2 regions of the Porticoccus litoralis genome follow, and region 1 is predicted to be linked to the other one. Evidence: predicted binding sites of a transcription regulator. Region 1 holds the regulator's gene; the other holds the start of a gene.
What was found. The regulator PhoB, encoded in region 1, activates phosphate uptake and scavenging genes when phosphate is short. The targets are predictions, from matches to a motif close to TGTCATAAANNTGTAACA.
Positions count from the first base shown of each region.

Region 2: ppk1 (polyphosphate kinase 1) is a predicted target of PhoB. The motif match lies at 1,569-1,586, and genes of this name have one in related genera.

Region 1 covers NZ_JAUUUU010000003.1:111,637-115,028, forward strand. Annotated here, with positions in the region: gene Q8A57_RS07010 (XTP/dITP diphosphatase) at 1-126, shown strand, start outside; gene Q8A57_RS07015 (chorismate--pyruvate lyase family protein) at 179-733, shown strand; gene ubiA (4-hydroxybenzoate octaprenyltransferase) at 753-1,625, shown strand; gene phoB (phosphate regulon transcriptional regulator PhoB) at 1,710-2,411, shown strand; gene phoR (phosphate regulon sensor histidine kinase PhoR) at 2,421-3,392, shown strand, end outside.
Region 2 covers NZ_JAUUUU010000002.1:260,254-263,645, reverse strand. Annotated here, with positions in the region: gene Q8A57_RS05540 (acetyl-CoA C-acetyltransferase) at 1-970, shown strand, start outside; gene Q8A57_RS05535 (class IV adenylate cyclase) at 1,013-1,546, opposite strand; gene ppk1 (polyphosphate kinase 1) at 1,649-3,392, shown strand, end outside.

The DNA.
Region 1 (3,392 bases):
TTCCTGATACCAGAGCTGGGTGTGACATCGGCGCAGCTGGAGAAAACCGAGAAAAACCGCATTAGTCATCGCGGACAGGCCATGGGACTGTTACTGGAAAAACTGTCACCCCAAACACGAACCTAACTGCCTTCTCAGCCGTTAGAATAGCCACCACACCAGCGTTACCAGGACCCCCATGTCGTTCACGTCAGAACCCCGTTGGCATCGCCACAAGCGCGGCCCCGCTTCACCGGCCAACGGCCCGCTTCGCAGCTGGCTGCTGGATCGGGGTTCCCTCACCGAGCGACTGATCAAACTCAGTCATGGTGATTTTGGTGTACAGGTCATCCGCCAGCAGATGTCACTCCCCAGACCATCCGAGCGCAAAGCACTGGCTATGAGGCACCACCAGCTGGCGCTGATTCGCGAAGTGATTCTGCTCGGCGGTGGCAGACCCTGGGTCTATGCGCGCAGTGTCATCCCCCAAACCTCACTAAACGGGCGTCTGCGCGGTTTACGCAAACTGGACAACCGACCACTGGGAGCGCTGTTATTCAGCGACCCACACATGCGCAGGGGTGCCATAGAGCTCACCTGCCAGGATACCCGCCAGCTACCTCTACCCGGTCCCCTGCAAGGGATACAGGCCACAATACCGGGGCGACGCTCCCTGTTCTGGCTGGACAACAAACCGCTGTTGGTGTGTGAGATGTTTTTACCGGAATTTACCCCTTACAATACCCCGCTTTAGCCCGGTATTAACGCCTAACATGAACTCATTGCGGGAAAGATTGCCAGACTTCATCAGCCTGATGCGCCTCAACAAGCCCATTGGGACGCTGTTGCTGTTATGGCCCACCCTTTGGGCCCTGTGGCTAGCGGCAGAGGGCGTTCCCTCCATCAAGAATCTGCTGGTATTTGTTCTCGGCGTGTTCCTGATGCGTGCCGCCGGTTGTGTCATCAATGATTTTGCCGACCGCAAAGTCGACGGTCATGTAGCTCGCACCCAGCACCGTCCCATGGCCACAGGCGCCATCACCGCCAGGGAGGCACTGATACTGTTTTCCGCCCTGTGCCTGTTATCTTTCCTGCTGGTGTTGCTAACCAACGCGCTCACCATTCAGCTGGCCTTTGTCGGCGTGGCGCTGGCATTCTGCTATCCGTTTATGAAGCGCTACACCCACCTGCCCCAGCTGGTACTTGGCGCGGCATTTGCCTGGAGTATCCCCATGGCCTTTGCAGCGGAAACCGGCTCACTGCGCCCTGAGCTCTGGGCGCTTTACGCTGCTGTCATCCTGTGGACCATCGCCTACGATACCTTCTATGCCATGGTTGATCGTGATGATGATCTGAAAATCGGGATCAAATCCACGGCCATTCTGTTTGGCGACATGGACATCGCCATCACCGCCACCCTGCAGGTACTGGTGGTGATTGCATTGCTAATGATAGGTACGAATTTTGGCCGCGGCCTCTGGTTTTTTCTGGGGCTGGCTGTTGCGGCCTTGCTGTTTCTCTACCAGCAGTACCTGATACGTAACCGTGACCGGGACGGCTGCTTTAAGGCCTTCCTCAACAACAACTACGTGGGTGCCGTTATTTTTATAGGACTGGTGCTCGACTATCAGCTGGGCGGCAACTAGTTCACCATGTCGTGCCAACCACTGTCATATTTCTGTCATACCTGAGTCATGTAATACACAGATATGAAAAGAGACGATAGGGATATGAGCGAAAAAACCATTCTCATCGTGGATGACGAACCAGCCATCCGCGACATGATCAGCACAGCTCTCGACGTGGCGGGATTCAACTGCATTCAGGCGGAAAACGCCCAGCAGGCTCACGCCATGATCATCGACGAGCAACCAGACCTGGTGTTACTGGACTGGATGATGCCCGGCACCAGTGGCGTCGAGCTGATTCGTCGCCTGCAACGTGACGAGCTGACCAAAAACGTTCCGGTCATCATGCTCACCGCCAAGGCCAGTGAGGACAATGTTGTCCAGGGACTGGAAATCGGTGCCGATGACTATATCACCAAGCCTTTCTCTCCCCGCGCTCTGGTAGCCAGGATTAACGCGGTTCTGCGCCGCGCTGAACCGGCCCTGCCACAGGAACCGATCCAGGTGGAAAGCTTGCTGTTTGATCCCATCAGCCACCGAGTGACCATCAATGATCAGACCGTCTCCATGGGGCCGACTGAATTCCGCCTGCTGAGTTTTTTCCTGACCCACCAGGAGCGGGTCTACTCCCGCGACCAAATTCTGGACCACGTCTGGGGCGGCAATGTGTACATGGATGAGCGCACCGTCGATGTCCATATTCGACGGCTGCGCAAGGCAATAGCCCTTGAAGGCCATGACCGCTTCATACAGACTGTGCGGGGCGCGGGCTACCGCTTCTCCACACGGGTTGTAGAAGAGTAAGGACTACACTTGCACAGAGGGCTACAGGCAGAAATACGGCGGATTGTCCTGATCACGCTGCTGCTGTTATTCATCGGCTTCATGCTGGGCGAAATACTGTTCACCCTGCTGGCCGGTGGCAGCATCTATATGCTCTGGACTTTTTCTCATATCGCCCGCCTCTACGACTGGCTGGATCAGGGGGCTAATGGGCTGCCGCCAGATGCCAGTGGTGTCTGGGGTGATATGACGGACTACCTGTACCGTATGCAGCAGCGCAATGACCGCGCCAAACAGAGCCGCCGCCAGCTTTCCGAACGGGTGCGCAATATCACCTCTGCGTTACCCGACGGCATCATGACACTGACCCCTGACCGTGTTCTGGAATGGTGGAATCCCGCGGCAGAGGCCTTACTGGGCCTGGAAAAGGGGGACCGGGGCCAGTCCATAATCAATATTCTTCGCGACCCACGCTTTGTGGCCTTTATCCAGCACAACGAACTGCCGCCACCTACAGAATTACCCTCCCCGGAAGACCCGAGCAGAACCCTGCTGTTCAGTGCAGCCGAGTTTGGCGACGGGAATATTATCCTGATGGCGCAGGACATCACCCGACTGCGCAACCTGGAACAGATGCGGCAGGACTTTGTTGCCAATATCTCCCACGAACTGCGCACCCCGCTGACCGTACTCTCCGGTTATCTGGAAACCCTGCAAGATAACAGTGATCAACTGCCGGGCACCTGGAAAAAAGCCCTCAATCAGATGGACCAGCAGACCGAACGCCTCAACGCGCTGGCCAACGATCTGGTCATGCTGTCGCAGCTGGAGTCGAACCGAAAACCCCCACCGCGCTCTACCGTTGATATTGCCACGTTGCTGCAACAGGTCGTGCAGGATGCCCGCATGGTCTGCACCGAAAACCACCATATTTCGATGGAGCTGGTGGAAGAAAAACTGGAGGTCAGAGGTGAATACAAAGAGCTGTACAGCGCCATTTCC
Region 2 (3,392 bases), on a different contig from region 1:
CGCAAAAATTGCCTGCGGACAGATTGAATGCGGTATTGCCGCGGGTGCGGACAGTGCCAGTGATCCGCCCATTCTGTTCTCACGCAAGTTTTCACAACGGCTGGTGAAATTATCGAAGGCCAAAACCCTCGGCGAGAAATTTTCGGTGTTCAAGGGCTTCAGCATGTCAGAGCTCTCACCGGTGGCACCAGCCATTGCCGAACCCCGCACCGAGCTGAGCATGGGCGAACATGCCGAACTGATGGCCCGGGAGTGGAAGATCGAGCGGGCCGAGCAGGATGAGCTGGCTCTGGCCAGTCACAACCGCGCCCAGGCCGCCTACGCCGACTGTTTTTTTGACGACCTGTTAAGTCCCTGTGCGGGCATGTTGCGGGACAATAACCTGCGCTACGACCTGACCCTGGAACAGTTGTCGGGTTTGAAGCCGGTATTTGATCGTTCCGCCACCGGGACACTGACCGCAGGCAACAGCAGCGCGCTTACCGATGGCGCAGCCTCCCTGTTGCTGGCCAGTGAAGATTGGGCTGCCGAAAACGGGCTGCCGGTACTGGCTCGTCTCACTCATATGGAAACCGCCGCCGTGGATCACGTGTCTGGTGAGGGTTTGCTGATGGCACCCACCGTGGCCGTGGCCAATATGTTGCGCAAAGCCGGGTTGTCGCTACAGGATTTTGATTACTACGAAGTTCACGAGGCCTTTGCCGCCCAGGTGCTCTGCACCCTAAAAGCATGGGAATCAGAAGAGTACTGCCGCGAGCGGCTGGGACTGGATGCAGCACTGGGCAGCATCGACCGCAGCAAACTGAACATCGTGGGCAGCAGTCTCGCCCTCGGACACCCGTTTGCCGCCACCGGCGCACGCATTGCCGGGACCCTGGCCAAACTGCTCAACGAAGCCGGACAGGGGCGCGGACTGATCTCGATATGCACGGCGGGTGGTATGGGTGTGGCGGCAATACTGGAGAAATAATGACCGAAATAAATACTTAGGGGCGGTTTAAAAAAACCGCCCTTATTTTTTCTGGTAATACTGCATCAGATCGCGGGTATTCCAGGGGCGGGTCTGTTCCCGCTCGATACCCAGGCGTTTGATCAGCGCCAGCAACGCTTCTTCACTCTGGGCCTCGATTTCCAGAAACTCCGGAATGTGTTCCAGCTCGTCAAAATATTTGTCGAACACCAGATGCTGGCCATCGAGAGAAAACTGGGCGCGGTTTTTTCGTAAGGACAGGCCTTCACGATAACCGAGTGACGCCAGTATCTGGCGCATCACCTCGAAATCATCAACGGCGGTTTCGTGCTCATCCATGATCTTGGCGAGGCCGGTACTCACCGTCTGCTTGTAGGTCAGCTTGACGCCGTCCTGCTCCTTGCGCAGGCGCAAAAGATTGCCCGCGGCCTGAATGGATCCGTCGGCATCATCGAAAAGAATGGCGAAAAACTCGCTCTCGAATTCCTTGTGGCCACCGAGGTCGAGAATTTTTTGTTCCAGGGAAGCCCGGTCGACTTCGAGCACCTTAACCTCAATTTCCTTAATACTTGCCATAGCGATCCCGCTGTCATCTAACTGTCAATTTAGTGTCACACAACCACACCTAAAACCCGGTATGGTTGTTCGAATCCGTGTTTGGCAACGCCATCATACTCTATGAAAAAATACCCCTTTTATCCAAAGGAATTGAGCTGGCTGGCATTTAACGAGCGCGTGCTGCAGGAAGCAAACGACGCCGACAACCCGATTATTGAGCGCGTCCATTTCCTGGGGATTTTCTCCAGCAACCAGGATGAGTTCTTCAAGGTGCGGGTGGCCGATGTACGCCGAAAAATTCTTATTGAGCAGACTTCCGGCTCCGCCAAAAAAAGTAAACAACTGCTGCGAGATATTAACAAGGGCATTGCCCGTCACTCTGAGCTTTTCGACCTGGCCTTTGAATCCATTCTAAAGGAGCTGCGCAAACGCCGTATCCATTTTCTGATGCCGGATGATCTCTCCACCAAGCAGAAAACCTGGGTCAGGCATCACTTTAGGGAACATGTGTTGCCGCGCATTGTACCGATCCTGATCACGCCGGACATTGACCTCTCCAGGGTACTCCAGGATGGAGCCAATTACCTCGCGGTAGAAATTCGTAATGGCGATGACGTGAGTTATGCGCTGTTGGAAGTTCCGGATACCAGCAGTCGTTTTCTACGTTTGCCCAATGATGAAAAAAATCGTCGACGCTATTTCATGATTATCGACGAGGCTATCCGACTTTGCCTGGACATGGTGCTTGCTGACTTTTTCTCTTATGACCAGCTCAACGCCTGGTCGATGAAATTTTCCAGAGATGCTGAGTATGTACTCGACGACGATATTGATCGCAGTCTGGTGGAGAAAATGTCCATGGGCATCAAGCAACGCCTGCAGGCCAACCCGGTCCGCTTATCGTTCGATAGAGAGATGCCAGAAGGTATGATTGATCTGCTGAAAACCAAATTCGGTTTTGCCCGTGGCTACAGCATCATTCCCGGTGGCCGCTACCGCAACTTTCGTGACTTTATCGGCTTTACCAATCCCGGGGAAAAATACCTGGGTTTCCCTTCCATGCCACCGCTGTCGGTAAATAAATTCGATAAGTACAGCAATGCGTTTCAGGCCATCGATAAAAATGACATTTTGCTCTATTACCCATACCACAAATTCAACTACCTGGTTGAACTCCTTCGCCAGGCTGCCTTCGACCCTAAAGTGACATCCATAAAAATTAATATCTACCGGGTAGCCAAGAATTCACGCGTGCTTGAATCCCTCATCGATGCCGCCCGTAATGGCAAACAGGTGACTGTGAATGTTGAACTGAAAGCCCGCTTTGACGAACAACAGAATCTGGATTTATCAGAGAAGCTTTCTGATGAGGGGATTAAGGTGATGTTGGGTATTCCCGGCCTGAAAGTACACTCAAAACTGTGCCTGATCAGCCGCCAGTCACCGCAGGGAGAAAAACGTTATGCCCATATCGGCACGGGTAATTTCAATGAGAAAACTGCAGAGATTTATACAGATTTTGCGCTGTTCACTTCACACCCGGAAATCTGCGAGGAAGTAAGCCATGTGTTCGACTTTATTGAACAAAGCTTCAAACACTACGATTTCAAATACTTACAAGTCTCCCCTTTAAATTGCCGCCGGAAAATTCGCGCCCTGATCAACCATGAAATCGCTGCGGCAAAAGCAGGAAAACCCGCAGCAATTACCCTCAAGTTGAATAACCTGGTGGATGAGAACATCGTGCGCCTCCTCTACCAGGCCAGCCAGGCGGGAGTAAAAATACGCATTATTGTGCGCGGCATGTGCGCATTAAAACCCGGCATTGAGGGCATTTCAGAGAACATAACTGTTATCAGTATTG